Regions from separate parts of the Janthinobacterium sp. SUN128 genome, predicted to be linked through region 2. Evidence: predicted binding sites of a transcription regulator. Region 2 holds the regulator's gene; the other holds the start of a gene.
The links. The regulator FliA, encoded in region 2, starts transcription of late flagellar genes. The targets are predictions, from matches to a motif close to CTAAAGTTTNNNNNNNNNNNGCCGNTA.
Positions count from the first base shown of each region.

Region 1: O3297_RS21205 (flagellar protein FliT) is a predicted target of FliA. The motif match lies at 8,801-8,827, and genes of this name have one in related genera.

Region 1 covers NZ_JAPWHY010000002.1:254,943-270,841, reverse strand. The annotation lists gene O3297_RS21250 (alkaline phosphatase family protein) at 1-1,422, shown strand, start outside; gene mobB (molybdopterin-guanine dinucleotide biosynthesis protein B) at 1,518-2,042, shown strand; gene O3297_RS21240 (YjfB family protein) at 2,100-2,300, shown strand; gene O3297_RS21235 (DUF2282 domain-containing protein) at 2,542-2,844, shown strand; gene O3297_RS21230 (DUF692 family multinuclear iron-containing protein) at 2,862-4,484, shown strand; gene O3297_RS21225 (hypothetical protein) at 4,614-4,898, opposite strand; gene O3297_RS21220 (RNA-binding S4 domain-containing protein) at 5,023-5,244, opposite strand; gene fumC (class II fumarate hydratase) at 5,341-6,735, opposite strand; gene O3297_RS21210 (FimV family protein) at 6,908-8,029, shown strand; gene O3297_RS21205 (flagellar protein FliT) at 8,452-8,757, opposite strand; gene O3297_RS21200 (M13 family metallopeptidase) at 9,001-11,085, shown strand; gene O3297_RS21195 (bifunctional 2-polyprenyl-6-hydroxyphenol methylase/3-demethylubiquinol 3-O-methyltransferase UbiG) at 11,154-11,798, shown strand; gene O3297_RS21190 (CsbD family protein) at 11,973-12,158, shown strand; gene O3297_RS21185 (S9 family peptidase) at 12,231-14,438, opposite strand; gene O3297_RS21180 (PhzF family phenazine biosynthesis protein) at 14,630-15,469, opposite strand; gene O3297_RS21175 (MATE family efflux transporter) at 15,488-15,899, opposite strand, start outside.
Region 2 covers NZ_JAPWHY010000001.1:3,383,538-3,399,436, reverse strand. The annotation lists gene flhA (flagellar biosynthesis protein FlhA) at 1-1,084, shown strand, start outside; gene flhF (flagellar biosynthesis protein FlhF) at 1,352-2,680, shown strand; gene O3297_RS15365 (antiactivator of flagellar biosynthesis FleN protein) at 2,673-3,536, shown strand; gene O3297_RS15360 (RNA polymerase sigma factor FliA) at 3,582-4,313, shown strand; gene O3297_RS15355 (flagellar motor protein) at 4,295-5,041, shown strand; gene motD (flagellar motor protein MotD) at 5,047-5,817, shown strand; gene O3297_RS15345 (S-layer protein) at 5,916-7,526, shown strand; gene O3297_RS15340 (translation initiation factor Sui1) at 7,621-7,983, shown strand; gene O3297_RS15335 (hypothetical protein) at 8,056-8,910, shown strand; gene O3297_RS15330 (flagella synthesis protein FlgN) at 8,971-9,438, opposite strand; gene flgM (flagellar biosynthesis anti-sigma factor FlgM) at 9,447-9,755, opposite strand; gene flgA (flagellar basal body P-ring formation chaperone FlgA) at 9,867-10,562, opposite strand; gene flgB (flagellar basal body rod protein FlgB) at 10,754-11,206, shown strand; gene flgC (flagellar basal body rod protein FlgC) at 11,209-11,610, shown strand; gene O3297_RS15305 (flagellar hook assembly protein FlgD) at 11,626-12,321, shown strand; gene O3297_RS15300 (flagellar hook protein FlgE) at 12,375-13,922, shown strand; gene O3297_RS15295 (flagellar basal body rod protein FlgF) at 13,983-14,726, shown strand; gene flgG (flagellar basal-body rod protein FlgG) at 14,799-15,581, shown strand; gene O3297_RS15285 (flagellar basal body L-ring protein FlgH) at 15,632-15,899, shown strand, end outside.

The DNA.
Region 1 (15,899 bases), on a different contig from region 2:
GGTGTGCCTGGAAACCTGGCGCGCATCGACCATATCGTCGTGCTGATGATGGAAAACCGCTCGTTTGACCACATGCTCGGCTACCTGAGCCTGGAAGGCGGGCGCGCCGATATCGACGGCTTGCAGGCAAGCCATGCCAACGTGCATGCGGGCGTGACCTACCCCGTGCACCATTTGCGGCGCACGGCCTTCGGGCCGCAGCAAGATCCGTCGCATACTGGCATGTCGGTGGCGCAGCAATTGCAAAACAATAACGGCGGCTTTGTCGGCGACTATGCGCAAACGCATCCGGGCGACCCCGACATCGACCTGGTGATGGGTTATTACAATGGCGCCGACTTGCCCATGTACGATTTCCTGGCGCAGCAGTTCTGCGTCTGCGACCGCTGCTACAGTTCCGTGCCGGGCGCTACCTGGCCCAACCGCCTGTATGCGCTCAGCGGCAAGGCGGCCGGCAGCAAGGACAGCAAGCGCGTGCCCCTGTATGCGAACAAGTCCTTCGTGCGCCACCTCGAGCGTGCCCAGGTCAGCTGGAAATTTTATTCCGCCTGGAAGCCCTGGAGCCTGGCGCTGACGGACGACCATTACCGCTCGTCCGAATGGTACGAACCGTTCGGCTCCAGCGCGCGCCGCTATGGCTTCATCGGCGATGCCCTGGCCGGTGCCTTGCCCTCGGTCAGCTGGATCGATCCGCATTTCTTTGAGAATGACGACCATCCGCCGGCCGATATCCGCGCCGGCCAGGCGCTCGTGGCGCAGGTCTACCAGGCCCTGTCGCGCGGTCCCGACTGGGCGCGCACCTTGCTGATCCTCAGCTATGACGAACACGGCGGCTTTTTCGACCATGTGCCGCCTGGCCCCGCCATCGACGACGACCCCGCGTTTCGCCGCTACGGCGTGCGCGTGCCCATGCTGCTGGTGTCGCCGCTGATCGCGCCGGGCAGCGTCAGCCACGAGGTGGTCGACCACACGTCGATCATCAAGACCATCCTGCAGCGCTTTTGCCGCGCCGCCGATGGCGCCTTGCCCCAAATGGGCGCGCGCGTGGCGGCCGCCAGCGGTCTGGGGAACGTGCTGACCCTGGCGCAGCCGCGCACGGCGCCTGCCGTGCCCGCCGTCGTGCTGGCGCAGCGCGCCGCATGGGAGGCGGATGTGCGGGCGCAGGATTTCATGCCGCTGGCGCCCGCCCGCCCGTCTGATGGCGAGGTGGCCGCCGCTGTCGCCGCCCCGTCCCAATCCGATGCCGAGGCGGGCACGATCGCCGCCCACCGGCAATTGGCGCGCATGGCCAGGAATGCGCAGGCGGTGAAAAGTCAAACGGCGAATAAAACGGCGGGCAGGATGGCGGACAGGCGTCGGCGGCAGGGCGGCAAGCCGGCGTCCGCCGGCGCCGGGAATGGCGGGAAATCCACAGGCGCTTGACCTGGGCGATGAGGTGGGCAATGCGCGGCGCCTGCGCCAGGCGGTGGCGCCCGTGGGGCTGCGTATAATCATTCCTTCTCAATCAAGGAGTGACCATGCACGATGCGATGCCCGCACACCCGGTACTTGGTGTGATCGGCCGTTCCGGTAGCGGCAAGACGACCCTGCTGGAATTTGTGGTGAAGGAATTGGCGGCGCGCGGCTTGCGCGTCAACCTGGTCAAGCACAGCCACCATGACCTGGCGCTGGAGCCGCCGCAAAAGGACAGCGCCCGCCTGCGCCTGGCCGGTGCGGCCGAAGTGCTGGTGGCGTCGCCGTACCGCTTTGCCATCGTGCATGAGCTGCGCGGCGCGCCGGAACCGAGCCTGGCGCAGCAATTGTCCCGCATGGGGCCGGCAGACCTGACCCTGGTCGAAGGTTTCAAGACGGACCTCATCCCCAAGCTGGAAGTGTTCCGCCCGGAAGTGGGGCAAGCGCCCCTGTATCCGCACGACCCGCATGTGGTCGCCGTCGCGTCCGACAGCCCGGCGCCGGCCGATTTGCGCGAGGGCGTAGCATGGCTGGACTTGAATGCGCGCGAGCACGTATTGGCCTGGCTGCTGCACAGATTGGAAAAATAAGCTAAAGGTTTGCCGGCGGCATCCGTTAACAAGGGTAGAACCTCATTGGAGAAACGTATGGACGTCGGAAGCATTGCTCAACTGTCAACCACGATGGCGGAGACAGGCACGCGGCAAGCCGTCGGCTTGACTGTCCTCAAAAAAGCCCAGGATATCCAAAGCTCGACTGCCACGGCCTTGCTGGCAGCGCTGCCACCGGTACAGTCGGCGCCGAGCCTGCCGGCCCACCTCGGTAACCGCATCAACACGACAGCCTGAGCGCAGTCCCGCGGCGCCGGTCTGGCGCTCGCCATCGCTATGACCACACCACCGTCATCGACGGTGGTGAGTGGGCGGTTTTGTCTGTCTTCCTGCCTTCCCTTCCTTCCTGTAAGATTGACTAATTGACCATGGTTCGCCATGGCGCGGCCGATTCAGTAAAATGATGTCCACCACCTCGCGTTGCCCATGGCGCAGCCCGGGGCGCGCCATCACTTTGACCCATGCAAGAGGAATCACCATGAACAAACGTCAAGCTCTCATCGCTGCCGCCCTCGCGGGCATCTGCGCCGGCACCACCATCAACGCGGCCGCACACGATGGTCCCGCCCCCGGCGACAAGGAAAAATGCTATGGCGTGGCCAAGGCGGGGCAGAACGATTGCGCCTCGTCCGATGGCGCGCATTCCTGCGCCGGCCAGGCGGAAGCGGACAACCTGCCCACGGAATGGACGTATGTTGCCAAGGGCACGTGCGAACAGGCGGGCGGTTCCGTCAAGCCCATCAAGGCCGGCAAGGCTGCCAAGCCGGCCACGCAACCGTAAGCGTCCGCCGCCTGCCCATGCCGCCGACCATCCAGGCCCTTGCCGGCGTCGGCCTGCGCGCCGTGCACTACCGCGACTTCCTGGCGCGCCGGCCCAAGGTGGGCTGGCTGGAAGTACACACTGAAAATTATCTGCAGCCGTCGGGCTGGGATCATCATGTGCTGCAGACTCTGCGCCAGGATTACCCGATCAGCCTGCATGGCGTGGGCCTGGGCCTGGGTTCCGCGCGCGGTTTTTCCGAGGCGCACCTGCAGCGCGTGCGCGCCGTGGCCGAGCGCATCGAGCCCGCCCTCGTGTCGGAACACCTGTGCTGGGGTGCCGTGGCGCAGCGGCAACTCAACGATCTGTTGCCGCTGGCCTTGAATGGCGCCGCTCTCGATTTGCTGTGCGCCAGGGTGGGGCGGGTGCAGGATGTGCTGAAAAGGCCGATCTTGCTGGAGAATGTCTCCACTTACCTGCGTTTTGCCGACGATGCCATGAGCGAGGCGCAATTCCTGGCGGAACTGGCGCGCCGCAGCGGCTGCGGGCTGCTGCTCGATATCAATAACTTGTATGTGAACCAGTGCAACCACGGCGAAGACGCCTTGACGGCCATGCAGTCCATTGCGCCGGGCAGCGTGGGTGAGCTGCACCTGGGCGGCCACCTGCTGACGCCGCACGCCGTGGTCGATCACCATGGCGCCGCCGTGGCCGATCCCGTCTGGGACTTGTATGCGGCCGCCTTGCTGCGCTTTGGCGCCGTGCCCACCCTGGTCGAATGGGATACGGATTTACCGCCGCTGGATATCCTGCTGGGCGAGGCGGACAAGGCGCAGGCCATGCTGGCGCGGCATGTGCCGCAGACGCCATGGCAGGGAGCGGCGCTGCCGTCCTCGCCAGCGCCAGTGCCGCTTGACGCGCTGGCGGCTGGCCAGCAAGCGTTTGCCGCAGCCTTGCTGGATACGGCGGCAGCCTTGCCGCCGTTCGCGGGAGACGCGGTGCCGCAGCGTTTTTCACTGTACCGCGGCAGCCTGGGCGCCAACTGGCGCCGCACGCTGAGCCAGGTCTACCCCGTCGTGCTGGCGCTGGTGGGGGAGGAATTCTTTGGCGGCCTGGCGCACGCGTATGGCCGGCAGATGCCATCCGATAGCGCTGATTTGAATCAGTTTGGTGCCCGTTTCGCCGATTTTCTCGCTGTGTTCCCGCCCGTGGCGGAGTTGCCCTATCTGCCGGACATGGCGCGCCTGGAATGGGCCTTGCACCTGGCACATTACGCAGCCGATGCGCAGGGCCTGGCGCCAGAGGCGCTGGCCGCCCTGCATCCCGATCAACTGGAAGCGCGGCGTTTTACCTTGCATCCCGCTTGCGTTTTGCTGGCGTCCGGCTGGCAGGTGGCGGCCCTATGGCAGGCGCATCAGGATGGTGAAGGGCAGGGGATGTTTCCGCAAGAGATGCAGGTGGCCAGCTACGCGCTGGTATGCCGGGCGCGCTGGAAGGCGCAAGTGCTGGTACTGGATGCGGCCGCGCATGCGGCATTGCTGGCCTTGCAGCAGGGGCAGACCTTTGGCGCCGCGCTCGATGCGGCGTTCGAGCTGGATCCGGCATTTGACCTGGCCGCATACTTGCGCCAGTGGCTGGCGCATGCCGTATTGACGACCTGACGGTTTAGTACGCCTATCAAAACCTACTACGCGTCGTAATTTGCGGTCTGCGATGCTCACTGTGCCTTCGTACAGTTGCGCTTCTCAACCACAACTTCTTTCCGCTCGCTACGGTTTTGTCAGGCGTTGTTATTCGAAGGCCCGCAGCACGCGCGCTTCGCCCGTCTGATCGCGGTACAGGGTATTCGCGGCCAGGGTGGCGTCCATCATGCGCGTCACTTGCTCTTCTTCAAAGCGGGCCAGCTCGGCTGTGGCCGCGACGAGGGCCAGTTCCAGCCTGGCGCGCGCCCCCTGGTACAGGCTGCTGGTGTATTTGTCTGTGTTACGCAGCAATTCTTCCGCGTTTTCTATTACCTGGCGCAAGTCGCCGATCAGGCGTTCCTGGCTGCGCGTACCTTGTTCGGGATGGTCCATGGCGCTTCCCTTCTGCAATCGATATTTATCTGGCAATAACGACATGTTGCAGCTTGATCCAGGCAGCCGGCTGGCAGCGGTGAGGGCTGAACGCATGGGGCTGCTTTCGCGCCCCATGCCGGCATCAAGCGGGGCCGACGACCGTGATACGGATATCGCCCACGCTGACGACCTGGCCGGCGCGGATCTTGGCGGTCTTGCGCAATTCCTTCTTGCCATCGACCTTCACCACGCCGCTATCGACCATGACCTTGCCTGCGCCACCGCTGTCGCACAGGCCGACCAGCTTCAACAGCTGGTTCAGCTCGACGAACTCGGATGTTAAATCAAAGCTTACTTTTTGCATTGTATCCCTTATTGCAATGATGTGTTTTAAACACTTGATGACGACCTCAACTAATCCCTAGTTTACCTGAAGCCGCCAGCAATGCAGGGTGCAGCCTCAGCTTTTGTTGGGACGCGTCATCTCCAGGGGTACGATCCAGGCACTGAATTGCTCTTCCGTCACAAAGCCCAGGGCCAGCGCCGCTTCCTTCAGGGTAGTGCCTTCATGCTGGGCCTGCTTGGCGATTTGCGCCGCCTTGTCGTAGCCGATGTGCGGCGCCAGCGCCGTGACCAGCATCAAGGAACGCTCCATCAGTTCGGCGATGCGTTCGCGGTTCGGCGCGATGCCGTGGGCGCAATGCTCGTCGAAGCTGCGCATGCCGTCGCCCAGCAGGCGCGCGCTTTGCAGAAAGTTGTGCGCAATCAAGGGTTTGAAGACATTCAGCTCGAAATTGCCCGAGGCGCCGCCCACCGTGATGGCGACGTCGTTGCCGAAGACCTGGCAGCACAGCATGGTCAGCGCTTCGCACTGGGTAGGATTGACCTTGCCCGGCATGATGGAGCTGCCCGGCTCATTTTCGGGGATGGTGATTTCGCCCAGGCCGGAACGGGGACCGGAGGCCATCCAGCGCACGTCGTTGGCGATTTTCATCAGGGCCGTGGCCAGGGTTTTCAGTGCGCCATGGGCGGCGACGAGGGCGTCGTGGGCGGCCAGGGCGGCGAACTTGTTGCTGGCCGTCTCGAACGGCTGGCCCGTCAGGCGCGCCAGCTCGGCCGCGATGCGGCCGGCAAATTCCACGTGGGCATTCAAGCCCGTGCCCACGGCCGTGCCGCCGGCGGCCAGTTGCAGCAGCGGCGGCAACGCTGCCGTGATGATGTGCTCGGCAAAGTCCAGCTGTGCCACGTAGCCGGAAAATTCCTGGCCCAGGGTCAGCGGCGTCGCATCCTGCAAATGGGTGCGGCCGATCTTGACGATGTCGGCAAATTCCGTGGCTTTCGCATCCAGGGTGGCGCGCAGCTGGCGCAGCGGCGGCAAGACCGTGTTGGCAACGGCCAGGGCGGCGGCCACGTGGATGGCGGTCGGAAAGATATCGTTCGAGGACTGGCCCAGGTTGACGTCGTCGTTCGGGTGCAGCAGGCGCTCGGCGCCCCGCAAGCCGCCGATCAGCTCGGAACTGCGGTTGGCCAGCACTTCATTCATGTTCATATTGCTTTGCGTGCCAGAACCCGTCTGCCAGACGGCCAGCGGGAATTCCGCGTCGTGCTTGCCGGCCAGCACTTCGTCGGCCGCCTGCGTGATGGCGATGGCTTTCTTGCCATCCAATAGACCCAAGTCCAGGTTGACGTGGGCGGCCGCGCGCTTGACGGTGGCCAGGGCGGCGATCAGTTCGGGCGGCATCTTTTCCGTGGAAATGTGAAAGTGCTCGAGCGAGCGCTGCGTTTGCGCTCCCCACAGCCGGTCGGCGGGTACGTCGATCGGGCCGAAACTGTCGCGTTCGATTCTGCTACTCATGACATCCCTTTCATCGATAGAGGTGGATCGAGTGTACTCCAGGCGCAAAAAAGGCACAGGATGATGCTGTAATGCATCATTTTTACCCTGGCCTATCTATATTTTTGCGTTTTCCTGCCGTTAAAGACAGGCGAGTTCCCCTTATTTATATTGTTATCAAAGTGATCAGTCCATGCAGAGCAGCAGCCTTCCCCGTTGGTCCCTGATCGCGTGCGCCGCCGCCAGCCTGGCCTTGCCACCCGTCATGGCGGCAGAACTGGGCGAGATGGCGGTGCTGTCGCATGTGGGCCAGCCGCTGCTGGCCGAAATCGAACTGACGGCCCTGGCGCCCGAGGAAGCCAATGGCGTAGCCGTGCGCCTGGCCTCGCCCGATGTGTACCGGGGCGGCGGCATCGGCATGGATCCGGCCCTGCAAACCTTGACGATCAGTCCGCTGGAACGCGGCGGGCGCCACTATGTGCGCGTGAGTACCCGGCAAGCGATCCAGGCGGGCCATGTGCATCTGTATTTGTTGCTGGGCATTGGCAATGGCGCCGTCGTGCGCCTGGGCACCGTGTGGCTGGCAGCGGCCCCGCCTGCTGCCGCTGCCGTCAGTGCGCCAGTCCGGCCCGCGATTCCGTTGCCTGCGCCCGTATCCGCACCGTTGCCACGGGCTGCGGCCGGCGCGCCGTCGCCCGATGCCGCCGCGCTGGCGGCCCGCGCGCGCGCCGAGGGCCTCGTGCGCCCGGCGCGCGTGTTCGTGCCGCCGGCCGCGCCCGCGCCGGCTGTACCCGCGCTGCGTCCGGCGCCGTTGCGCCGCGCGACGGCGCCCGTCGCCGCCTGCGCGCCGCAGGCCAATGTGGAGCAGGCGCAAGCGTGCGTTGCGCTGGATGAGAAAAACGCGGCTTTGAATGAGAAGCTCGGCGAATTGGAAGGCAAGCTCGGCGCCTTGCAAAAGGCGCTGGCTCAGCCTGCCACCGCTGCCGCCGTCGCTGCGCCTGCCGCCGCGCCGGCCGAGGCGCGGGTGCCGCATGCCAAGCCCAAGCCCCTGGTGCCGCCAGCGGGCGAGAAGGCGGCGGGTGGCAATGGCTTGCTGTGGCTCGGCATCGGCACTCTGGTCTTCCTGTTGCTGACGGCGGTCATCGTGTATGTCGTGCGCAAGCGCAAGCAGGCGGCCGGGCCGGGCGCGCCGTCGAAATACTGGGTCTTGCTGCGCAAGCCTTTCAGCCGCAAGAAGAAGGATGTGCCCGTACTGACGGAAGCGGTGGAAGGCGGGGTAGGGGCCGAGCCGGAACCGGAGCCGTTCTCGCGTTAACGCGATGCAAGGCGGCACGAGAATTTGATATAAAAAAAGATATTGAAAAAATACATGGAAACGCTTGCCAATCGCGTTGCTTAATTCTTAAAGATGGTGATATGATTAATTCAGTGGACTTGCTCTACGATAAAACAGCCCCAGCCTGGCGCAGTCACCAACGATAGTGTGGCGCGGCAAACAGGTGTAGCGTTGCACAAACGCCTGGGTCTGGAAGCGGTTTGCGATGCCGACGATGTGCTCGCGAACGCCGGATGCAACCGGCAGCGAGGCGACGCCAGGAGATACCTGGGGCTCGCCTTCCAAATTCCCCCACCCCCCCCTCCTTGCCTGGTGCCGCAGATGGCGCGCTCCCTGGCACGGAGGCAGACGCAAAAAAAGCACCCGCAGGTGCTTTTGTCGTTTCTGGTGCGGCAAGTTTCTTACATGCGGGCGCGCGAACCTGGCATGGCGCTCGGCAGCTGCGTCATCCACGGTTCCGTGATGCTGCGGATTTCGCGGTCATTTGCCAGGATTTGCTTGAGCAAGTCGATCTTGCGCAGGCGCGAGGCGCCGGCCAGGGCGGGTACCTTGCCTGTCATGGTCGCGCTGGCGGCGCTGGCGGCGCTGGCGCACTGGTTTTCCAGGGTATCCAAGCCATCCCAGTCGCTCGAACGTGCGGCCACGACCATTTTATTGGTCATTCCTGCAATATTTTCATACATCGAGAGAACGTCGTTGGAGGTCATGAGCACACCCGTAACTAGTGAATGGATTACCGCTTGTCTAGATTAACGGCAGCTGCAACGGGAACTTGAGGGTGTTTTTGAAAAAAAATGAAAATAATTTAGATGATTGCTTGCCTGCCGCCGGAATCGCCTCCCAAGCCGCATGCCTGCTGGCGTCGTGGTGACAGGGGAATGTGTTGCGGCGCTTCAAAACGCGTTATGATTTTGCATACTACTGTCGTTACTTTGCCTGAAAGGATCACCATGCGCGTTGTCACTGCTGCCGCTTCCTCTTTCCCTGCTTCCTGGCGCAAGCGCGCCATGGCGCTGGCCCTGTCCGGCATCGCCCTGGCCGGGGGTGTCGTCCACGCGCATGGCCAGGAGGCGGCCGCCAGTCCTGCCGCCGCGATGGCGGCACCCACGGCTGTCTTGCCCGGCGACGATTTCTACGATTACGTGAATGGCGACTGGCTGCGCGGCACGGAGATTCCCGCCGACCGCAGCAGCTGGGGCTCGTTCGCCATCCTCGCCAATGCGACCAACGAGCGCATCATCGCCCTCGTCGAAGGCCTGGCGGCGGCGCCGCAGGCGGATGCATCGGCGCGCCAGGTCAGCGATTTCTACCGTTCCTGGATGGATGAGTCAGCTATCGAAGCGAAAGGCTGGGCGCCGATCAAGCCGCTGCTGAAGAAGATCGATGGCATACGCGACCAGGCAGGGCTGGCCCGCGCGCTGGGCGAGAGCTTGCGCGCCGATGTCGACCCGCTCAATGCCACCAATTTTTATACGGAAAACCTGTTCGGCCTGTGGGTGGCGCAAGATTTGAACGACACCACGCGCAACGTGGCCTATCTGCTGCAAGGTGGACTGGGCTTGCCCGACCGCGCGTTCTACCAGGGGGAAAGCGCCCGCATGCAGGGCTTGCGCGCGGGCTACCAGGCGCATATTGCCGCCATGCTCAAGCAGGCCGGCTACCGCGATGCGCCGGCCCGTGCCGCGCGCGTGTTTGCGCTGGAGCAGCAAATTGCCGCCAGCCACGCCAGCCGCGAAGATTCGGCCGATGTCGCCAAGGGCAATAACGCGTGGCGTGCAGCCGACTTCGCCAGCAAGGCGCCGGGCCTGGACTGGAAGGCCTTCTTCCAGGCGGCGGGCCTGGGCAAGCAGACGGATTTCATCGTTTGGCACCCGACGGCCATGACGGGCAGCGCGGCGCTGGTGGCGAGCGTGCCGTTGGCCACATGGAAGGATTTCCTCGCCTTCCACGCGATCAACCATTTCAGCACGACCTTGCCGAAGGCCGCCGCCGACCAGCGCTTTGCCTTCTACGGCAGCGCCCTGAGCGGCACGCCGCAGCAGTCGCCGCGCAGCAAGCGCGCGCTGGCGGCAACCAACGCGGCCCTCAGCGACGCCGTCGGCAAGCTGTACGTGGAGCGCTATTTCCCGCCTGAATCGAAAGCCCGCGTGCAAGACATGGTGACGAATATCGTCGCCGCCTTCTCGCGCCGCATCGACAAGCTGGACTGGATGGCGCCGGCCACCAAGGCGCAGGCGCAGGAAAAACTCAAGACCCTGTACGTGGGCGTCGGCTATCCGGAACGCTGGGACAGCTATGCGGGCTTGCGCGTGGTGCGCGGCGATGCGCTGGGCAATGTGCAGCGGGCGGAACAGTTCCACTACCGGCAGGAGCTGGCCAAGCTGGGCCAGTCGCCTGACCGCAAGGCCTGGGCCATGCCGGCACAGCTGGTCAATGCCGTCAACCTGCCGCTGCAAAATGCGCTGAACTTTCCGGCCGCCATCCTGCAGCCGCCATTCTTCGACCCCCAGGCATCCGATGCGGCCAACTATGGCGGCATCGGCGCCACCATCGGCCACGAGATCAGCCACAGCTTCGATGACCAGGGCGCCCAGTTCGACGCCCAGGGCAAGTTGCGCGACTGGTGGACGCCGGCCGACCTGGCGCATTTCCAGACCGCATCCAAGCAATTGGTGGCGCAGTTCGCGGCCTACAAGCCGTTTCCCGACCTGGCCGTGAATGGCCAGCTGACCCTGAGCGAAAACCTGGCCGACCTGGCCGGCGTGGCGGCCGCGCATGACGCGTTCACCTTGTCGCAGCAGGGCAAGCCGGCGCAGGCGGATGCGGACCGCGATTTCTTCACGGGTTATGGCGTCAGCTGGCGCAGCAAGGCGCGCGAAGCGGCGGCGCGCCAGCAGATCCTCACGGATGGCCATGCGCCGGCGCAATACCGGGCCGCCACCGTGCGCAACCTCGACGCCTGGTACCCGGCCTTCGACGTCCAGCCGGGGCAGCAGCTGTACCTGGCGCCGGAACAGCGCGTGCGCGTCTGGTAGTTATAAAGCGGTGCCAGCGCGCAGTGCGCTGGCACCGTAAAATGGCGGCACATATCGACAGGACCGCCATGAAGCCAACCCCGCCGCAAGACCCGCAAGACCCCATCCACGCCATCACCGGGCGCACCCTGGCTCATTACGACGCCAGCGCCGAGCAGTTTTTCGAAGGCACGCGCGACCACGACGTCAGCCAGAACATCGCCGCGCTGCTGGGGGCCATCGGCAAGCCGGCGCCCCTGGATATTCTCGACCTGGGCTGCGGCCCTGGCCGCGACCTGAAGGCGTTCACGGCCATGGGCCACCATGCCGCCGGCGTCGATGGCTGTCCCCGCTTCGTCGAGATGGCGCGCGCCTACAGCGGCTGCACCGTATGGCAGCAGGATTTCGTCGACCTCGATCTGCCCGCCGCGCACTTCGACGGCGTGTTCGCCAATGCCGTGCTGTTCCACGTGCCCAGCGCCGCCTTGCCCGGCGTGCTGCGCGCTTTGTACGCGTGCCTGAAGCCCGGTGGCGTGCTGTTCAGCTCGAATCCGCGCGGGCAGAATCAGGAAGGCTGGAATGGCGCGCGCTATGGCAGCTATCACGACGAAGCGACGTGGGCCGCCTACGTGCAGGCGGCCGGTTTTACCTTGATCGAGCAGTACTACCGCCCGCCCGGCTTGTCGCGCGACCAGCAGCCGTGGCTGGCCACCGTGTGGCGCAAGCCTGTGTGATCGCCAATATTGGCGCAAATTGAGCATGTGTTAGGAACCGTACAGAGCCTTTGATCCCCCTTGCGTACTATGGATACATCGACACGCAGCAAGCAGTTTGCAACAGCGTGTGAGCCGCAGTACCGGCCCTTCGGGGCCGGACAACAGATGTACCAACTACAGTGAGGATCCATCATGAACAAAGATCAAGTCGAAGGTAAACTGAAGGAAGTCGGCGGTAAAATCCAGGAAGCCGCTGGCAAAGTCGTCGGCAGCGAAGAACAGCAAGCCAAGGGCCTGGCAAACCAGGTCGAAGGCAAAGTGCAGAAGAAGGTTGGCGATGTGAAAGACGCGGTGGAAACCGTTACGCGCAAACCTTAAGCTGACGCACGCTCAATAAAAAAACCGCCGCCTGTCGCGAGACAGGCGGCGGTTTTTATTTGTGGGTACGTTTTACTTCGCTACGCCCAGGTTCTGCTTGAAGAACATCTCGATTTTCTTGTACACGTGGCGCTGGCCCGCGCGCGACGAGATGCCGTGCTTGGCGCCCGGATACGTCATCAGGTCGAACTGCACGCCGCGGTTCACCAGCGCGTCGATCAATCGCGTGCTGTTGCTGAACAGGACGTTATCGTCGGCCATGCCGTGCACCAGCAGCAGCGGCGACTTCAGGCCGTCGAGGTGGGCGAACACGGTACTGGCCTTGTAGCCATCGACGTTTTCCTTCGGCATGCCGAGGAATTGCTCCGTGTAGTGGGTGTCGTACAGCGACCAGTCGGTGACGGGCGCCACCGAGACGCCCATGGCGATCTTGTCCGATGCCGCCGACAGCAAACGCAGGGTCATGAAGCCGCCGTAGCTCCAGCCGAACACGCCGATGCGTTTTGCATCGACGAAGCTTTGCTTGCCCAGCCAGTCGATGCCGACCAGCTGGTCTGCCACTTCGGCCGCGCCCAGGTTGTGGTAGATGGCGTCCGTGAATGCGCGCTCGCGGCGCGACGAGCCGCGGTTATCGAGGCGGAAGACGACAAAGCCCTGCTGCGCCATGTACTGGTCGAAGTTGTTGCCCCAGCGGCGAGCCACGTGCTGCGAGTGCGGGCCGCCATACGTCGACAGGTAGACGGGGTAGCGTTTGCTTGCGTCGAAGTTCGATGGCTTGACGATGGAGTAGTACAGCGTCTGGCCATCGTTGGCTTTCAGGGTGCCGTATTCCGTCGGCAGGTGGTCCGCCTTGTATTTCGCGTATGGGTGGCTGGCGTTCAGCGCGTTTTCTTCCAGCCAGCCCACCATGGCGCCGTCCGGGCGGCGGATGCTCACTTGCGGCGGCGTGGCCGGGTCGGAGTACGTGTCGACAAACACTTCGCCATTGCGCGAGAACGTCGTGTCGTGCCAGCCATCGGCTTTCGTCACGCGCTGCGGCTTGTCGGCCGTGCTGCCATCGAGGGCCAGCGCGTAGGTCTGCTTGTCGATCACCGCGTCGCGGTTCGACGAGACGAACACCTTGCCCGTCTTCTGGTTCACGGCCAGCACGCTGTCGATGCCCCATGCGCCGGAAGTGACCGGGTGCAGCAGCTTGCCGCCCATGTCGTACAAATACAGATGGTTGCGGCCCGTGCGTTCGGACGACCAGAGGAAGGTGCCGTTCGACAGGAAGCGCAGGTCGTCATGGATGCTGACCCAGGTCTTCGACGTTTCCGTCAGCAGGGTGCGCTGCGCCAGGGTGGCTGCGTCAACTGCCACCAGGTCGAGGGTCTTCTGGTCGCGCGACTGGCGCTGGTACACGAGCGACTTGCTGTCCGCGCTCCAGTCGGCGCGCACCAGGTAGATGTCCGGGTTCGTGCCCAGGTCCACCTGGCGCTGCGCGCCCGTTTCCGGCGAGACGATCAGCAGTTGCACCAGCACGTTCGGGTCGCCGGCAGCCGGGTAGCGCTGCTCGACGACGTCGGTGCGGTCGGCGAAGATTTCGAAGCGGCGCACGACGGGCACCGGAGCTTCGTCATAGCGCTTATACGCGATGGCGGAATCGTCGGGAGCCCAGTAGTAGCCGGTGCGCTGGCCCATTTCTTCCTGCGCCACGAATTCGGCTTCGCCGTTGCGGATGGTGCCCTTGCCATCGGTGGTCAGCTGGCGTTCCTTGTTTGTCTTGAGGTCGATGACATAGATGTTCTGGTCGCGCACGAACGACACATAGCGGCCTTTCGGCGAGATTTTTGGGTCGAGCACATTGCCCTTGGCGACCAGGCGCGCCTTGTCCGGGTGGGCCGCGTCGACCAGGTACAGATTGCCGGCCAGCGGCACCAGCAGCTGCTTGCCATCGGGCGACCAGCTGTAGCTGAGAATGCCGTTCAGGCTGGCCGTGCGCTCGCGTTCGCGGCGCGCCTGCTCTTCGGGCGAAATCGTTTCATTCGGCACCAGCGCCTTGGAGTCGACCAGGCGGTGCGTGCTCTTGTCCTTCAGCTTGAATTCCCACAGGTCGAGCTGGAACTGGTTGTCGGCGCGGCCGCGCAGGAACGTGACGCGCTCGCCGTCGGGCGAGACCTTCAGGTTGCGCACGCCGGGGCCGGCCAGCGCCGGATCGGCGTGGATGCGTTCCAGGGTCAGCTTTTCAGCCGATGCGGGAACGCTGGCCATCGCGGCCAGAAAACAAAGAATAAAACGCATGGATGTCTCGGTAGTTGGAGGAATGAATGGCTCTGCATGCAAAAGGCGCGCTTGAGCGTTGCCTAAGCGTAAGACGATACCAGAGCGTGCCTGTTTATGCGATAGCTCCGGCCACGGAATAAGGCGTTCCTGGCCGTATTTCCTTCGATGGAAATATCCGATCGCCACTCATTCCATGGCGCTTTGCCTGGTCAGGCCAATATCGACCCTGCGACCACGCTCAGGCATGCGCCGCCTATCCAGGCGTGGCCATCGCGGAAATTGACGGACACGCGGCCGTCGCGCTGAAGGCAGGTACCCTGGCGCACGCGGTAGTCGGCGCCCGCCAGCAGGTGCGCGATGCAGGCGTTGGCGCTGCCCGTGACGGGATCCTCGACCAGTGCGCCGTGCTCGCTGAGCAGAGCGCGCACTTCGTAATCGGCCGGCCCGCCGGCGCCGTGCGCGCCGTAGAGCGCCAGTCCGTCAGCGCTTGACGCGGCCAGCAATGCCGTCAGTGCCGCGATGTCGGCATGGACGGCCAGGCAGGCCGCGGCGTCCGGCAGCGGCACGCACAGCCAGCGGATGCCCATGTCGACGATGGTGCCGCCAGCGGCCGCCGCGTCGCTCAGCGCCGTTTGCAGCAGCGGCAGCAGCGCAGAGGGGAGCGTGCGTGCGGTGCAGGGCGGCGCCTGGAACGCCAGCAAGCCGCCGGCGCCGCGTTCTATCGGCACCAGGCCGACGCCGCATTCCTGCACGATGCGCGCGCCCTTGGGCTGCATGCCCGCATCGAGCAGGGCATGCGCCGTGCCCAGGGTCGGGTGGCCGGCGAACGGGAATTCCATCTCGGGCGAAAAGATCCGCACGCGGTAATCGGCGGCGGGATCGCGCGGCGCCAGCACGAAGGTGGTTTCCGACAGGCCCGTCCAGCGCGCGATCGCCTGCATCTGCGCGTCATCGAGGCCATTCGCGTCGAGCACCACGGCCAGCGGATTGCCCAGGAAGGGCACCGCGCTGAAGACATCGACTTGCCTGAAGGGGCGTTGTTGCGGCATGGTGGCTTCCTCGCTGGCTTATCGGGCTGTGCGCAGGCGCTGCAGCGACAAGCGGTTCAAATACCAGGTCAGCAGCACGGCCGCCACCGTCAGGCCCGTGACGAGGCCGATCCAGAAACCGGCGGCGCCCATCGGCTCGGCCGGCGACCAGATGAAGCCGGACGGCGCGAGGCCCAGCACGTAGCCGATCGGCAGCGAGAAGCCCCAGAACGCCAGCAACTGGATCAGCATCGGCTGGCGCGTCACCTTGTAGCCGCGGATGGCGCAGGAAGTGGCCACCTGCGTCGCGTCGGACAGCTGGAACAGGGCGGCGAACAGCAGCAGCTGCGCGCACAGGGCCTGCACCTGCGGGTCGGACGTGTAGGCTTGCGCGATCTGGTGGCGGAAGATGGTGATGACGGCAGCCGAAACGATGGCCGCCGTCAGCGAC
Region 2 (15,899 bases):
AAAACCGGCCGAAGTGCCGCAAGCGACCGTGGCGCCCGAGCAGGAAGAAGCCAGCTGGCAAGACATCATGCCCGTCGATACCCTGGGCCTGGAAGTGGGCTACCGTTTGATTCCCCTGGTCGACAAGACGCAGGGTGGCGAATTGCTCAAGCGCATCAAGGGCATCCGCAAGAAATTTGCCCAGGAAGTGGGTTTCCTGGCGCCACCCGTGCATATCCGCGACAACCTGGAATTGAAGCCGTCCGCCTACCGCATCACCCTCAAGGGCGTGGAAGTGGGCGTGGGCGAAGCGTTCAACGGCCAGTTCCTGGCGATTAATCCCGGCATGGCCAGTGGCACCTTGCCGGGCCTGGCCACGAACGATCCCGCTTTCGGCTTGCCCGCCACCTGGATCGACGCGAGCTTGCGCGACCAGGCCCAATCGATGGGTTACACGGTGGTCGACGCAGGCACCGTGGTGGCCACGCACCTGAACCACCTGATCACCTCGCACGCTTCCGAGCTGCTGGGCCGCGCGGAAGTGCAGTCGCTGCTCGACCACCTGGGCAAGGAGTCGCCGCGCCTGGTGGAAGACCTGGTGCCGAAGATGCTGTCTTTGTCGACCTTGCAGAAGGTGCTGCAGAACCTGCTGGCCGAAGGCGTGCACATCCGCGACATGCGCACCATCATCGAAACCCTGGCCGAGCATACGGTCAGCACGCAAGACCCTAACGACCTGACGGCGCTGGTGCGCGTGGCCCTGGGCCGCGCCATCGTGCAGCAACTGTTCCCCGGCTCGGCCGAACTGTCCGTGATGACCCTCGACAGCCGCCTGGAGCGCCTGCTGATGCAAGCGATGGGCAATGGCGGCGACGGCGCCGGCATCGAGCCGGGCCTGGCCGACACCATCGCGCACCAGGCGGGCCTGGCCGCGCAGCAGCAGGAAGCGCTGGGGCTGACGCCGGTGCTGCTGGTGCCGGCGCCGCTGCGCGCCTTGCTGTCGCGCTTCCTGCGCCGCGCCTTGCCGCAGCTCAAAGTGCTGTCGCATGCGGAAGTGCCGGAAACCAAGACGATCCGTGTCACGGCGCTGGTGGGGGCACAATAGTTGACAGCATTAGTACCGGAGTCAGACCCGCCGGGTCTGACCCCGGCCCTTGCCTTTGGTCAAATAAACATCAATTTCCTCTCGGCAAACTGAATAACGGGTACTTTCCCGTCCTGTTCCTTCGATCGTTTCCTGCAAGCATCGCTAATAATGGAAACTGTCCGGGTGATCTGTGTCCATGTGGAAGACAGCACTCAAGCAACAGGAGTCGATGATGGTCACACAGTTCAGCCAATATTGCGCCACCCCCGCCTTGGGAGGCCGGTCATGAATGTGAAGAAATTTACGGGCGCCTCGTCGCGCGATGCGCTGCGCAAGGTGCGTGAAGCGCTGGGCCCCGATGCCGTGATTCTGTCGAACCGCCAGGCCGATGGCGTGGTGGAAATCCTCGCGCTGGCCAATGACGATGCCGCTTCGCTGGCGTCGCCGCCGGCCGCCTCCGAAATGGCCCAGCCCCGTCCCCAGTTGCAGACCCAGTTCGCCACGCCGCAGCGTCCGGCCGCCCCGGCCCAGCGCCCAGCTGCGCCGCGTCCCGCCGCGCCGCGCCAGGCTGCCTCCGAGCCAGTGGACATGGCCCGCATGCAGCAGATGATGGCCAGCGCGCTGGCGCACGTCAAGGAAAACGCCGCCGCCGAGATGAGCGGCATGATGAATGAAATCCGCGCCATGCGCGGCATGATGGAAACCCAGCTGGCGGAAATCTCGTGGGGTTCGACGCAGCAGCGCGAGCCGCAAAAAGCCGTCGTGCTGCGCGAAATGCTGGCCGCCGGCTTCTCGGCCAGCCTGGCGCGCTACCTGATCGACAAGCTGCCGGCCGGCCTCGATGGTGCGCAAAGCATGCGCTGGATCAAGACCGTCCTCAGCCGCAACCTGAATACGGTGGCCAATGAAGACGCCATGCTGGAGCAGGGCGGCGTGTTTGCCTTGGTGGGCCCGACCGGCGTCGGCAAGACCACCAGCACGGCCAAGCTGGCGGCCCGTTGCGTGATGCGCCACGGCCCGGAAAAGCTGGCCCTGATCACCACCGATGCCTACCGTATCGGCGCGCACGAACAGCTGCGCATCTACGGCAAGATCCTCGGCGTGATGGTGCATTCCGTGAAGGACGAGGCGGACTTGCGCATCGCCCTGAAGGAATTGAAGAACAAGCACACGGTGCTGATCGATACGGTCGGCGTGAGCCAGCGCGACCAGATGGTCACGGAGCAGGTGGCCATGCTGTCGGGCGCCGGCGCCGATGTGAAACGCCTGCTGTGCCTGAACTCCACGGCGACCCAGGAAACCCTCAACGAAGTGGTGCGCGCCTACCAGGGCAGCGGCCTGGCCGGCTGCATCATGACCAAGCTCGATGAAGCGGCCTCGATCGGCAATGTGCTCGACGTGGTGATCCGCCAGAAGCTGAACCTGTTTTATGTGTCGAACGGCCAGCGCGTGCCGGAAGACCTGTACCTGGCCGACCGCGGCTACCTGATCGACCGCGCCTTCAAGCTCAAGCGCGATGCGGCGGCGACGCAGTTTTCCGATGCCGAACTGCCGCTGCTGATGGCGCAGGCGGCCGCCCGCAACAATGAAGCGCGCGGGGTGCACCTTGGCTAATTTCGATTTCGACCAGGCCGAAGGCTTGCGCCGCATGCTGGCCGGCCCGCAGCCGCGCGTCATGACGTTCCTCTCGGCCACGCCGCAGGACGACAAGGGCGCCATGCTGGTCAATCTGGGCGCGTCGCTCGTCTACGGCGGCAATGACGTGCTGCTGCTCGACGCCAGCGGCGGCAGCGATGGCGTGGCGGCGCGCCTGGGCCTGGCGCACGGCGCCAGCCTGCGCGACGTGGCGCGCCAGCAGTGCGGCCTGAACCAGGTCATCCACCAGGTGCCGCAAGGCTTTGGCGTGGCCAGCCTGGGTGCGCGCAACCATTTGATGGACAGCATGGACTATGCGGGCGAGGACGAACTGCGCCGCCTGGGCAAGACGTTCGAGGTGCTGGCGCGCCAGAGCGGCATCGTGCTGGTCGACGGCGTCGTGGCAGACGAGGGCGATTGCTTCCCCGTGCCGCTGATGGCTTCGTCCGATATCGTCGTGCAAGTGTCGACCAGCGCCACCTCGATCAAGGCGGCGTACTGCCTGATCAAGCGCCTGAGCCAGGAACTGGGACGCCGTCCGTTCGGCATTCTCGTCACCGGCGCTTCCGAATCCGAGGCAAAAGTGGTATACGATAATATGGCGCAGGCGGCGAGCCGCTACCTGGCCGTGAAGCTGACTTCGATGGGTTCGGTGCCTGCCGACGAATATCTGCACCGGGCGGCGCGGCTGGGCCGCAGCGTGGTCGATGCGTTTCCGCTGGCGGGCGCCTCGGTGGCGTTTCGCGGACTGGCCGAGCGGCTGGCCCGTTCGGCGGCACCGGTGCTTGGCGGCACCTTGTACCAGACGGGGAGCCCGCACCAGTTCAGCGCCTGAATCGAACCGTAGCACCAGATAAGATGAGAAAACAATAAGCAGCCTATGTACACGGTCAAAGGGAAATCGAACAAGGACTATTTGCTGACGGAGCACATTCCGCTGGTGAAGCGTCTGGCGCACCATATGAAGGCGAAATTGCCGCCTTCGGTCGAGGTCGATGACCTGATCCAGGCCGGCATGATCGGCCTGCTCGATGCCATTAGCCGCTATGAAGAGACGCATGGCGCGCAGTTCGAGACGTATGCCGTGCTGCGCATCCGCGGCGCCATGCTCGACGAATTGCGCACCAGCGACTGGCTGCCGCGCAGCATGCGCCAGAACATGCGCAAGATCGAAGAGGCGATGAGCACCTTGCAGCAGCGCCTCGGCCATCCGCCGACGGAGTCGGAAGTGGCGAAGCTGCTCAAGATGTCGCTGGCCGACTACCAGGAAATGCTGGGCGACGGCGGCGGCCACCAGCTCGTGTACTACGAAGACTTTCATGACCCGGACGGCAATGACAGCTTCCTCGACCGCCACTGCGTGGACGAGGACAGCGACCCCTTGCGTTCCCTGCTCGATACCGATTTCCGGCAATCCGTGATCGATGCCATCGACGCGCTGCCACCACGCGAGAAAATACTCATGGGCCTGTATTACGAAGAAGAGCTGAACCTGAAGGAGATCGGCGCGGTGATGGGCGTGTCGGAGTCGCGCGTCTCGCAGCTGCATACCCAGGCCGTCGCGCGCCTGCGCGCAACCTTGAGGGAGCAGGCGTGGACTGGTCCAGCGTAATCGGGCTGGCGCTGGCGCTGGCGGGCCTTTTGGTCGGCCAGGCACTGGAAGGCGGCAAGATGGCCTCCCTGCTGCAGCCGGCCGCCTTTGCCATCGTTGTCATCGGCACCTTCGGCGCCGTGCTGCTGCAAACGCGGCTGCGCACCTTCGTGCGCGGCCTGGAAATGCTGCGCTGGGTCTTCTTGCCACCGGCCGACACGCGTGCCGCGCTGGCGCGCGACATCGGGCAGTGGAGTCTGACGGCGCGGCGCGACGGCCCGCTGGCGCTCGAGCGCCTGATGGAAAACACGGCCGACCGCTTCAACGCCAAGGGCTTGAGGATGATCGTCGACGGCATCGCGCCCGACAAGCTGCGTCAGCTGCTCGACGTGGAAATCTCCGCCTATGAAATGGCCGAGCGCCAGGCCGTCAAGGTGTGGGAATCGGCGGCCGGTTATTCGCCCACCATCGGCATCCTGGGCGCCGTGCTGGGCCTGATCCACGTGATGGAAAACCTCACCGATCCGAGCAAGCTGGGCGGCGGCATTGCCGTGGCGTTTGTCTCGACCATCTATGGCGTCGGCCTGGCCAACCTGCTGTTCCTGCCGGTGGCGAATAAACTCAAGGCCATCGTCTCGCGCCGCGTGCTGCAATACGAAATCACGGCCGCCGTGCTGTACGACATCGCCACGGGCGACCATACGCGCATCATCGAAGAGCGCGTTTCCAGCCTGCTGCACGAGCACTGACCATGATGCGGCGCGCGCGCAGGAAGTATGACGAGGAACCGGACAACCAGGACCGCTGGCTGATCTCGTACGCCGACTTCATCACCCTGCTGTTCGCCTTCTTCGTTGTCATGTACGCGATTTCGCAAGTCAACGAAGGCAAATACCGCGTCTTCCAGAATGCCATCGGCCAGGCCTTCAGCCTGGAAAAGGGCGCGCCGCCCATCATCATGGAAGCGCCGCAGGCGATCCCGCTGCCGAACCCGGCCCTGAAACGCCGCACGGAAGCCATCCGCCGCGAGCGCGAACACATGACGCGCCTGGCGCAGGACCTGACCTCCACCCTGGCGCCGCTGGTGAAGGAAGGCAAGGTGCGGGTCACGCAGACGAGCCGCGGCGTGAGCGTGGAAATCAATGCCAGCGTGCTGTTCGACCCGGGCGCGGCGCGCCTGACGGTGGAATCGGACCAGGCCCTGCGCGCCGTCGCCGTGCTGCTCAAGGACGATACGCACGACGTGCAGGTGGAAGGGCATACGGACGTGCAGCCGATCAGTAATTCCAACTTTGCCTCGAACTGGGAATTGTCGGCCGCGCGCGCCAGCGCCGTGGTGCGCCTGTTCATCGCCAGCGGCGTCAAGGCGTCGCGCCTGACGGCCGTCGGCCACGCCGACAACATCCCCGTGGCGCCGAACGAAACGGCGGAAGGGCGCGCGCGCAACCGCCGGGTCGCCGTGACGATTTTGTCGGGCATCCCCGAAACGGTGACAGAAGTGCCGACGGCGCCGGTGGCCAACTAGACGGGTCTTTCGGGCCGCTAGGGTCAGGCGCATGTCATTCGGTGGTCATACTGGAATGCTAGGCTGTCGCACTTCTTTTCAGCCTCCAGGTCTATCCCATGTCTTACTCCAGATTGTTGCTTCCTTCGGCTATCGCCATCCTGTTGAGCGTCGCCGCTTGCGGCGGCGATAACGACCCGTCCAGCAGCGTGCCACCGGTCCCCACTGGCCGCTGGATCGCCGGCGACCTGCATACCCACACCACGCAATCGGCCGATGCGGATGTCAGCCAGACGCTGGACAAGGTGCTGGCCAAGGCGTTCGGCAGCTACGGACTCGACTGGATGGCGCTGTCCAACCATTTGCGCGTCTCCACGCGCGACGCACTGGGCGCGCCGCTGCCGACGCCCATCCCGATGTCCATCGGTGCCGAGCGCTATGAAATTCCACGCGTGCAGGCGCTGCAGGCGGGCGGCACCTATGCCGACAAACTGGTCTTTTCCGGCTTCGAGTGGGACATGCCGACCCACGATCACATCGGCATCGGCCTGTTCGAGGGCGCGGACAAGCTCAGTGCCAGCACCCGGGGCATGAAGGAGTTCGAGTACCTGTTTACCACGCGCGACGCCAGCATGTTCGACGCTGCCGATGTTGCAGCATGGAAAGCCAAACATGGCGAAACCCGCTATAACAAGACGGCAGCCGATGCGCTGCAAGCCATCAACTGGCTCAAGCAGAACTATCCGGAGACCAGCTACGCCGTCATCAACCATCCATCGCGCAACAAGGGCAGTTACAGCATCGCCGACTTGCGCGCCTTTAACGATGCCGCCCCCAACATCATGTTCGCCATCGAAGGCATGGTCGGCAACCAGATGGAACCGGACCGCGGCGGCTACACGGCCGCCTATACGGACGACAATGCGCTGCTGCGCGTGTATGGGGGCGTCGATTACGTGGTGGCCAAGCTGGGCGGGCCATGGGATGCGCTCCTGGGCGAGGGGCGCCGCATCTGGAACCTGACCGATTCGGATACCCACTTCAAGATCGTCGGCGGCAACAGCAGCGGCTATTTCCCCGGAGAGTATGCGAAGAACTATGTGTTCAACAGCGCGCAAGGCGCGCCGCTGGCGAAAGACTTGCTGGCCGGTTTGCGTTCGGGCAAGATGTTCTCGACTTACGGCGATCTGATCAACGCGCTGGACTTCAACCTGGCCAGCAAGGACGACCGCAAGGAGATGGGCGGGGAGCTGAAGGTCGGCAACGGCGATAAAGTCACCATTACCATCCGCTTCAGGAGCCCGGCCAAAAACAACTACGAAAAACCCGTCGATAGTGGCGTGGTCGCCGGCGTCAAGCCCGTTGTCGACCATGTCGACCTGATCGTCGGCGATGTGGGCGCGAAGGCGGCGGCGGGTACGCCGGCCTACAACGTTGCCGCCAATGCCAGCACGCGGGTGCTCAAGCGCTTCACCAGCGCGGACTGGAAAGTCGGGGCCGACGGCTACTACAGCGTAAGCTACGAAATGACGGCGACGAAGAACCAGTATTTCCGTTTGCGCGGCACCAATCTGGGTACCGATGTCGCCGGCCTGACGCAGGCTGGCGAGCCGCTGGCCGACCAGCGAACGGGCACGACGGACAGCACCCAGCGTTTCAATGACATCAACGACCGCAATTACCGCAGCCTGTGGTTCTATTCGAATCCCGTATTCGTCACCTTGCGTTAATACGCTGCACGGCGCGCCACCGGATGGGGCGCGCCGGGCTTGATCCCGCTTCCACTTGGTACAATCGCGCCTTCTCCCTTTTTATCTCCCCATCATGAAAAGCAGCTCCCTGGGCGGTCTCGTCTATTCCACCGAAACGGGCCGCATGTGTCCCGCCTGTCGCCAGCCGCTGGCGCAATGCGCATGCAAGGCGCAAGCCAAGGCGGCGCCCGCGGGCGATGGCGTGGTGCGCGTCTCGCGCCAGACCAAGGGCCGTGGCGGCAAGAGCGTCACCGTGGTCAAGGGTTTGCCGCTGGACGCCATGGCGCTAGCCCTGCTGGGCAAGCAGTTGCGCACGCAGTGCGGCTCGGGCGGCACGGTCAAGGATGGCGTGATCGAGGTGCAGGGCGACCATGTCGACACCATCCTGGCCGCGCTGACCAAACTGGGCCACCAGCCGAAAAAGGCCGGCGGCTGAGCGTGCGGAGGCGTGCGGCCCGCTGCCGCAGGCCTGTGGTAACGTGCATTTCCTTTTATGCGCCACCTCATCATGAATAGCAAATTGACCGGCATCGCCTGCGCCGCTGCCATCGCGGCGGTACTGGCGCTCGTGTACTGGCCCGCACCCGACGCCGGCGCGCCGCAAGCGGATGCGGCTGCCGCCAGCGCGCCGGCGGGGCGCAGCCTGGAATCGTATCTGAATATCGACGCCGCCCCCGTCGCCGATGCCGCGCCCGTTCCCGTGACCTTGGCGCGGCAGCTTGCGCGCCTGGCCGCCAGCGGCAGGGCGGAAGACGCGTATGCGGCGTTCAGCCTGATCGACGACTGCATCGTCTTCCAGCAGGAAGGGCGCTTGCCGGGCATGGAATTCGAGCTGGGCCGCGAGATGACGGTGGAAGAAAAAGCCGCCCAGCAGCAGCTGTGCGCGGGCCTGACACAGCGCCAGCGCGAGGACCGCCTCGGCTACCTGGCCACCGCCGCCAAGGCGGGCGTGCCGGGCGCGGCCACCCTGTTCCTGTCGGAAGGCCCGTTCGGCGACCGCAGCGCGCTGCGCAACCGTCCCGACGATCCGCTGGTGCAGGCATGGAAGCGGCAAGCCATCGCCCAGCTGACGGCGCAGGCGGACGAGGCGGAACTGACCAGCGTGGCTACCCTGATGATGGCGTACTTGCGCGATGGCGAGGTGGTGCGGAAGGATGCGCCGCAAGCGTATGGCTACCTGCTGGCCCTGCGCCAGGTCTACGACGATATCCTCGCGCCCGGCGTCACCAATCCGTATCAGGATGAGTACTGGCACTGGCTGCAGGCGGAGCTGACGCCGGAGCAGCAAGCCGCGGCCAGCGCCAGGGCGCAAGCCATCGTGGCGAAATACCGCCAGCATGCGGGGCGTCCCGCGCACGGTTGAGCTGGCAAGGCCGCTGCGCCTTGCCGGGTTGCTGTTAAGGTTGCTGTTAACTAAGGGGGATTAGCCGATGACGACGCGCCGGCTGGCCGTGTTCGTCGTCGGTTGGCCGCTGGGGCCGTAGAAATTGCCGCTTTGGGCCGGGGGGCGCATGGCGTTCAGGGCGCCTTGCGTATGTACCATATGCTTGTTGACGAGCAGGCTGTTCAGGCGGTTTTGTTCCTTGGCTTCGCGCGTCGTCTCGAGCAGGGCTTTCCACAGGGGCGCCGCTTCCGCTTCGCCGGCGCCCACCAGCCAGTCTTCCATGCCCGCTTCGGCCGCCATGAAGCCGGCCGCCGCCAGCGCCTGGTGGCGTTGCGCCGCCAACTGGCTCAATTGTCCTACGAGTGCCGTCTTGCGCACCGTGAGCTCCGTGATTGCATCGATGTCAGCCGCAACCAGATGCCGCTGTTCTTCTTTCATCAATGCCAGCAATGTGGTCATGAGCTGGTGCTCGTCGCGCAGGCTGGAAAACGGAGTCACTGATTGCATGAGGGAACCTATCTATTTCGTGAGTGCAGCAAGTCCTTGACCGTGTCGAGGAGACCGTCCGCCACTTTTTCTGAGTTGACCTGGAACTGGCCGTCGGCGATCGCCAGCTTGATGCGTTCGACTTTTTTCGTGTCGAACACGGCGCCGCTGCCGGCAGTTGCACTGGCCGCTAATGCCTGTCCTTGCGGCGACAGGCGTACATTGTCCGACGTTGTCGGTGTTGCCTGGGCTTTCTCGGCATTCCGGGTGCCGGAGGTACTCGCGGGCGCCACCGGCAGGCCGGGATTGCTTTTAATGGTGTTGTCGGTAATTTTCACAGCGTGATCCTCGTCTGGTCGAAGTCAAAAAACTCCGGGATATGTGTCATTATCGGCACCTTCTCCCGAAACTTTAGTGCGCCAGACCACAATATCGCTGTCCATCCGTGTTTAAAAGGCGACCTCCACCAAGCCGCCTGCGCGCGCCACGCCGCTGATCTGCTGGCCGCTCTGCGTGCGTACCTGCACCGTCTGGCCATCGCCGGCGCTGCCGATGGCGCGCCCTTCTGATGCCACCTGGAAACCATTGCCACTGGAAACGACGCGTACCAGCTGGCCTTGCATCACCACCGGCTTGCGGCGCAGGGTGTCGAGGCGCATCGGCGTGCCGGGTGGCAAGGAAATATTCGTGCTGGCGCCCACCACCTGGGCCATGTCCGTGGCGATGCCTGCCGGCAATGCGGCCAGGTCGCCCTGCATCGTTACCAGCTGGCTGGCGTCGATGGCTTGCCCTTGCGCCAGCGGCACGGCGCTGGCCACGTAGTCGCCGACGACGGCCACGTTCGCTTGCAGATAGATGGTCCAGTTGCTTGGCGCCGTGCAGCGCACGCCGACGGTGGTCTTGCCCCAGGCGCGCGCGCCCGGCGCCATGAATGCTTGCGGCGCGGGGCAGGCGGCCAGGTTCAGGCGCGGATCGACGGCGCCGACGGTCACCGTTACCTTGCCGGGCAAGCCGTTGCTTTGCACTTGCAGGAATTGTTCCACGCTGTTGCGCAGCGCTTCCGGCGTCTGGCGGCCGGCGTTTTGCGCCTGGGCCAGCAGTGGCAGGGAGGCAAGAGCGAAGAGGAAAGCAAGCGGTGTTTTCATGGTGATAGGCCTCTGGAATAGTGCCATGATAGTGCGCGCGGCCCCGTTCGAAGCCCCGATTAAGGGGTAAAAGTAAGGTCTGATCCGGCGATGGTCTTGCTGGTGGGCGCCGTACTATGTTTCCTGTCATCACTAATCCGCCATCCTTCCGCCATCTCGGGCGCCAGTGGCAGATCTTTCCGGAGCCTGACATGATAGGGAAACTCGACGATTACATGCGCTTCAACGAGACGGCGCTGAGCCTGCGCTCGACGCGCCAGGAATTGCTCGCCTCGAATATCGCCAATGCCGACACGCCCAACTACAAGGCGCGCGATGTCGATTTCGCCGCCGCGCTGAAGGGCGCCATGGCGCGCAAGGATGGCGTGCCGCCGGCCCTGAAGGGCACGGCGCCGCAGCATATGCCGGGCAAGGGCGTGGCCGCGGCTGCGGGCGCAGCCGGCGGCGGCAAGGTCGAGACCCTGGCCGACGGTACGCCGCTGCTGTACCGCGCGCCGGCCCAGGGCGCCGTCGATGGCAATACGGTGGACATGGATCTCGAGCGCAACGCCTTTGCCGACAATGCCATCCGCTACGAGGCGGCCGTGACGTTCCTTAACTCGCAGATCAAGGGCATGCTGACGGCCATCCAGGGAGGACAATAATCATGTCGCTATTTAATATCTTCAATGTTTCCGGTTCGGCCATGAGCGCCCAGGCGCAGCGCCTGAACACGGTGGCCAGCAACCTGGCCAATGCCGATAGCGCCACCAGCGCCACGGGCGAAGCCTACCGCGCCAAGCAGGTGGTGTTCGAAGCCGTGCCCATGGCCAACGGCGCCACGGCCGTCAAGGTGCAGAAGGTGATCGAAGACCCGTCGCCGATGAAGCTGGTCTACGACCCGAAGAACCCGCTGGCCGATGAGAAGGGCTACGTCACCATGCCGAACGTGAATACGGTCGACGAGATGGTCAACATGCTGTCGGCTTCGCGCTCGTACCAGACCAACGTGGAAACCATGAACGCGGCCAAGTCGCTGCTCCTGAAAACTCTCACCATCGGCCAATAAGGCTGACTGATCATTATGGCAACCATCGATACCAGCACCTCCAAAGTCACCGACCTGATGGCGACGATGAATCCGAAGAAGAGCACGGCCGAGCCAGGCAGTGTCGAAGCGGAAACGAACAAATTCCTCACCTTGCTGGTTACCCAGCTGAAAAACCAGGATCCGATGAATCCGCTGGACAATGCACAGCTGACCAGCCAGCTGGCGCAATTGTCCACCGTGACGGGCGTCAACAAGCTCAATACGACCGTGGAAAGCCTGAAGGCCAGCTATCAGCAAGCCGAATCGATGCAGGCGGCCAACATCATCGGCCATGGCGTCTTGACAGCGGGCAAGGATATCAACCTGAGCAAGAGCGCCGCGCTGCTGGGCGTGGACCTGGCCACGGCAGCCGACAAGGTCAAGGTCGTCATCTACAAGGATGGCAAGGAAGTCCATTCCATCGACCTGGGCGCACAGGCGGCGGGCACCTTGCCGCTGGGCTGGAACGGTTCCACCGCCGATCTCGACAAGGATGGCAAGCCGGTCGTGCTGGCCGATGGCGCCTACACCTTCACGGTGGAAGCCACGCGCGGCGGTACCAAGCTCAAGGATGCAACGGCGCTGATGTTCGGTTCGGTCGCCAGCGTGTCGACGGGCGCGAATGGCGTGAAATTGAATGTTCCGGGCGTGGGCAGCATCACCATGGCCGACGTGAAACAGATTCTGTAAGCCGCTTCCCCTTAGCGTGACCCTCTACCCCTAATTTCTACCAGGAGAACACAATGTCTTTCCAACAAGGCCTGAGCGGCTTGAATGGCGCCGCCAAATCGCTGGACGTCATCGGCAACAACATCGCCAACTCGTCGACCGTGGGTTTCAAGCAGTCGCAGGCCCAGTTCGCCGACATTTATGCCAACTCGCTGTACGGCGTGGGCGGCAACCAGGCGGGGATCGGCGTGTCGGTCTCGCAAATCGCCCAGCAATTCAACCAGGGGAACCTGGAATCGTCGTCGAATCCCCTCGATATCGCCATCAATGGCGGCGGCTTCTTCCGTACCAGCGTCAACGGCGCCATCCAGTACTCGCGCAATGGCCAGTTCCAGGTCGACAAGAGCGGCTTCATCGTCAACGCCCAGCTGGCGCAGCTGACCGGTTATGCGGCCGACGTCAACGGCAAGATCGTTGCCGGCGCCGTCGTGCCCCTGCAAATCGACCAGTCGGACATGAAGCCCCAGGCAACGACCAAGGTCAGCACGGAAGTCAACCTCAATTCGAATACGGCCATGCCGACCACGGTGCCGTTCAAGACAGGGGACGACACATCGTTCAGCAAGCAGTTTCCCGTCGAAGTCTTCGATTCGCTGGGCAATTCCCACATCATGTCGAATTTCTACGTCAAGACGGGCACCAACACCTGGGATGTCTACTCGGCCGTTGACGGCACGGAAGTGACCAGCATGAAGGCCGCCGCCGCCCTGCAGACGGACCCGGCCTCGCTGGCCGCGCGCGCCGCCTACCAGGCTGCCGCCACGGCCGTGCCGCTGGTGCCGGCCAACGTGACGACGGCCGCCGTCGCCTATGGCAATGCGGTCGGTGCCGCCGTCTCGGCGGCCGCCGCTGCCGCAGGCGCCACGCCGGCGCAACTGGCCGCCATCGCCGCCACCTACGGCAGTGCCGTGCCGAATGGCGTCAATTCGAGCCGCACGCCCGACCAGATCGACGCTGCCATCCGCGCCGTCACCAATGTGCCAGCCGTCAAGACCGGTTCGCTGGTCTTCAACACGGTCGGCAGCCTGGATCGGGCCGCCATGCTGGCCCTGACGCCGCCGCAAACCTTGCCTGTCACCGTCAACCTGCCGATCTTCCCGGCCACGGGCGCGAATGCGACCCTGTCGGTCCAGGTCGACTTCACCAAGTCGACCCAGCTGGGCAGCGCCACGGCGGAAAAGAAAACGGAAGCGGATGGCTACAAGGCGGGCCAGCTGAGTCAATTCATCGTCGGCGACGACGGCGTCATCCAGGGCCAGTACAACAATGGCAAGACGCGCAGCCTGGGCCAGGTGGTGTTGAGCAACTTTGTCAACCCGAACGGTCTGGAGCCGCTGGGCAACAACGCCTGGGTGGAAAGTTCGGCCTCGGGCAAGCCCGTCACGGGCGAGCCCAAGACGGGCAACCTGGGCAACTTGCGCGCCTCGGCCGTGGAAGTGTCGAACGTCGATCTGACGGCGGAACTGGTCAACATGATCACGGCCCAGCGCGCCTACCAGGCGAATGCGCAAACCATCAAGACGCAGGATTCCGTTTTACAGACCCTCGTCAACCTGCGTTAAGAGTAAGGGGAGCGGTTCTTTCGGACTGCTCCCGGCTTTCGTTTTGCACGGAGAAAACACATGGACCGTCTCATCTACACCGCCGGCTCGGGCGCCAAGCACATCCTGGACAAGCAGGCGACCACGGCGAACAACCTGGCGAACGCCACCAGCACGGGTTTCCGCGCCCAGCTCGACTCGTTCCGCGCCGTGCCCGTGGTGGCCGACGGCATGATGCCGACGCGCGCCTTTGTCGTCGATTCGACGGTCGGTTCCGATTTCACGCAAGGTCCGATGCAGCACACGGGCCGCGCGCTCGACGTGGCCGTGGAAAACGGCGGCTGGATCGCGGTGCAGTCGGCCGACGGTTCCGAAGCCTACACGCGCAACGGCGCCTTGAAACTCAATGAAAACGGCATGCTGCAGACGCAGGGCGGGCTGATGGTGCAAGGCGATACGGGCCCCATGGCGATTCCGCCCGGCGTGACGGTGGCCATCGCCAGCGATGGCACAGTGGGCACGATTTCCACCGACGTGCCGCCAGGCCCGTCGACGGTGCTGGGACGCATCAAGCTGGTCAACCCGCCCGAGCAGCAACTGGTGCGTGGCGATGACGGCCTGTTCCGCCTGAAGGATGGCACGGTGGCGCAAGCCGATCAGGCCGTCAAATTGACCACGGGCGCGCTGGAAGGCAGCAATGTCAGCCCCGTCGACTCCATGGTCAGCATGATCGCCCTGGCGCGCCAGTTCGAAACGCAAATGAGCTTGTTGAAGAATGCCGAGAATAACGCGGCGAAAGCCACCCAGATCCTCGCTTTGAATTGACGGGGGCCACCGCATAATGGTCACATAGAAATAGTCTACAGGGCTGGTTAGCGCTGTTATTGGAGAAAAATCATGATTCGTTCCCTTTGGATTGCCAAGACCGGCCTGGAAGCGCAGCAGACGCAGATGGACGTGATCGCCAATAACCTGGCCAACGTCAGCACCACGGGCTTCAAGAAGTCGCGCGCCGTGTTTGAAGACTTGCTCTACCAAAATGTGCGCCAGCCGGGCGCGCAATCGTCGCAGCAAACCCAGCTGCCATCGGGCTTGCAGATCGGCACGGGCGTGCGCACCGTGGCAACCGAACGCATCCATACGCAAGGCAATCCCCAGGCCTCGGGCAATTCGCGCGATGTGATGGTCAACGGCACCGGCTTTTTCCAGGTGCTGATGCCGGACGGCGCTACCGCCTACACGCGCGACGGCTCGTTCCAGACGGATGCCAACGGCCAGCTCGTCACCTCGGAAGGCTTCGTGATCCAGCCCGCCATCACCGTGCCGACCAATGCGCTGAGCCTGACCGTGGCGCGCGACGGCACCGTGTCCGTCACCTTGCCCGACACCGTTGCGCCATCGCAAATCGGCTCCCTGCAACTGACCACTTTCGTCAATCCCGCCGGCCTGGAATCGAAGGGCGAAAACCTGTACATGGAAACGGGCGCTTCCGGCGTGGCGCAAACCAACACCCCGGGCACGAACGGCGCCGGCGTGCTGATGCAGGGCTATATCGAGACGTCGAACGTCAACGTGGCCGAGGAAATGGTCAACATGATCCAGACGCAGCGTGCCTACGAGATCAACAGCAAGGCCATCACCACATCCGATCAAATGCTGCAGAAATTGTCGCAACTTTAATTTTCATAGTCGTCATGCCATCCGCCGCCGGATGGCAGCGGAGGTTCGCCATGCAATACCCCATCATCGCTTTGTTCTCCGCAGCCCTGCTGTCCGGCTGCGCCATCACGCCTACGTCCATCGTGCAATATCCGACCAGCACGCGCGCGCCGATGCCGGAACCGGTGGTCGTCAACAACGGCTCCATCTACCAGCCGTCGACCTACCGTCCCGCCTTCGAAGACCGCCGCGCACGCCACGTGGGCGACACCATGACGATCGCCATCACCGAGCGCACGAATGCCGTCAAGGCGGGCGCCAGTTCCGGCAACAAGTCGG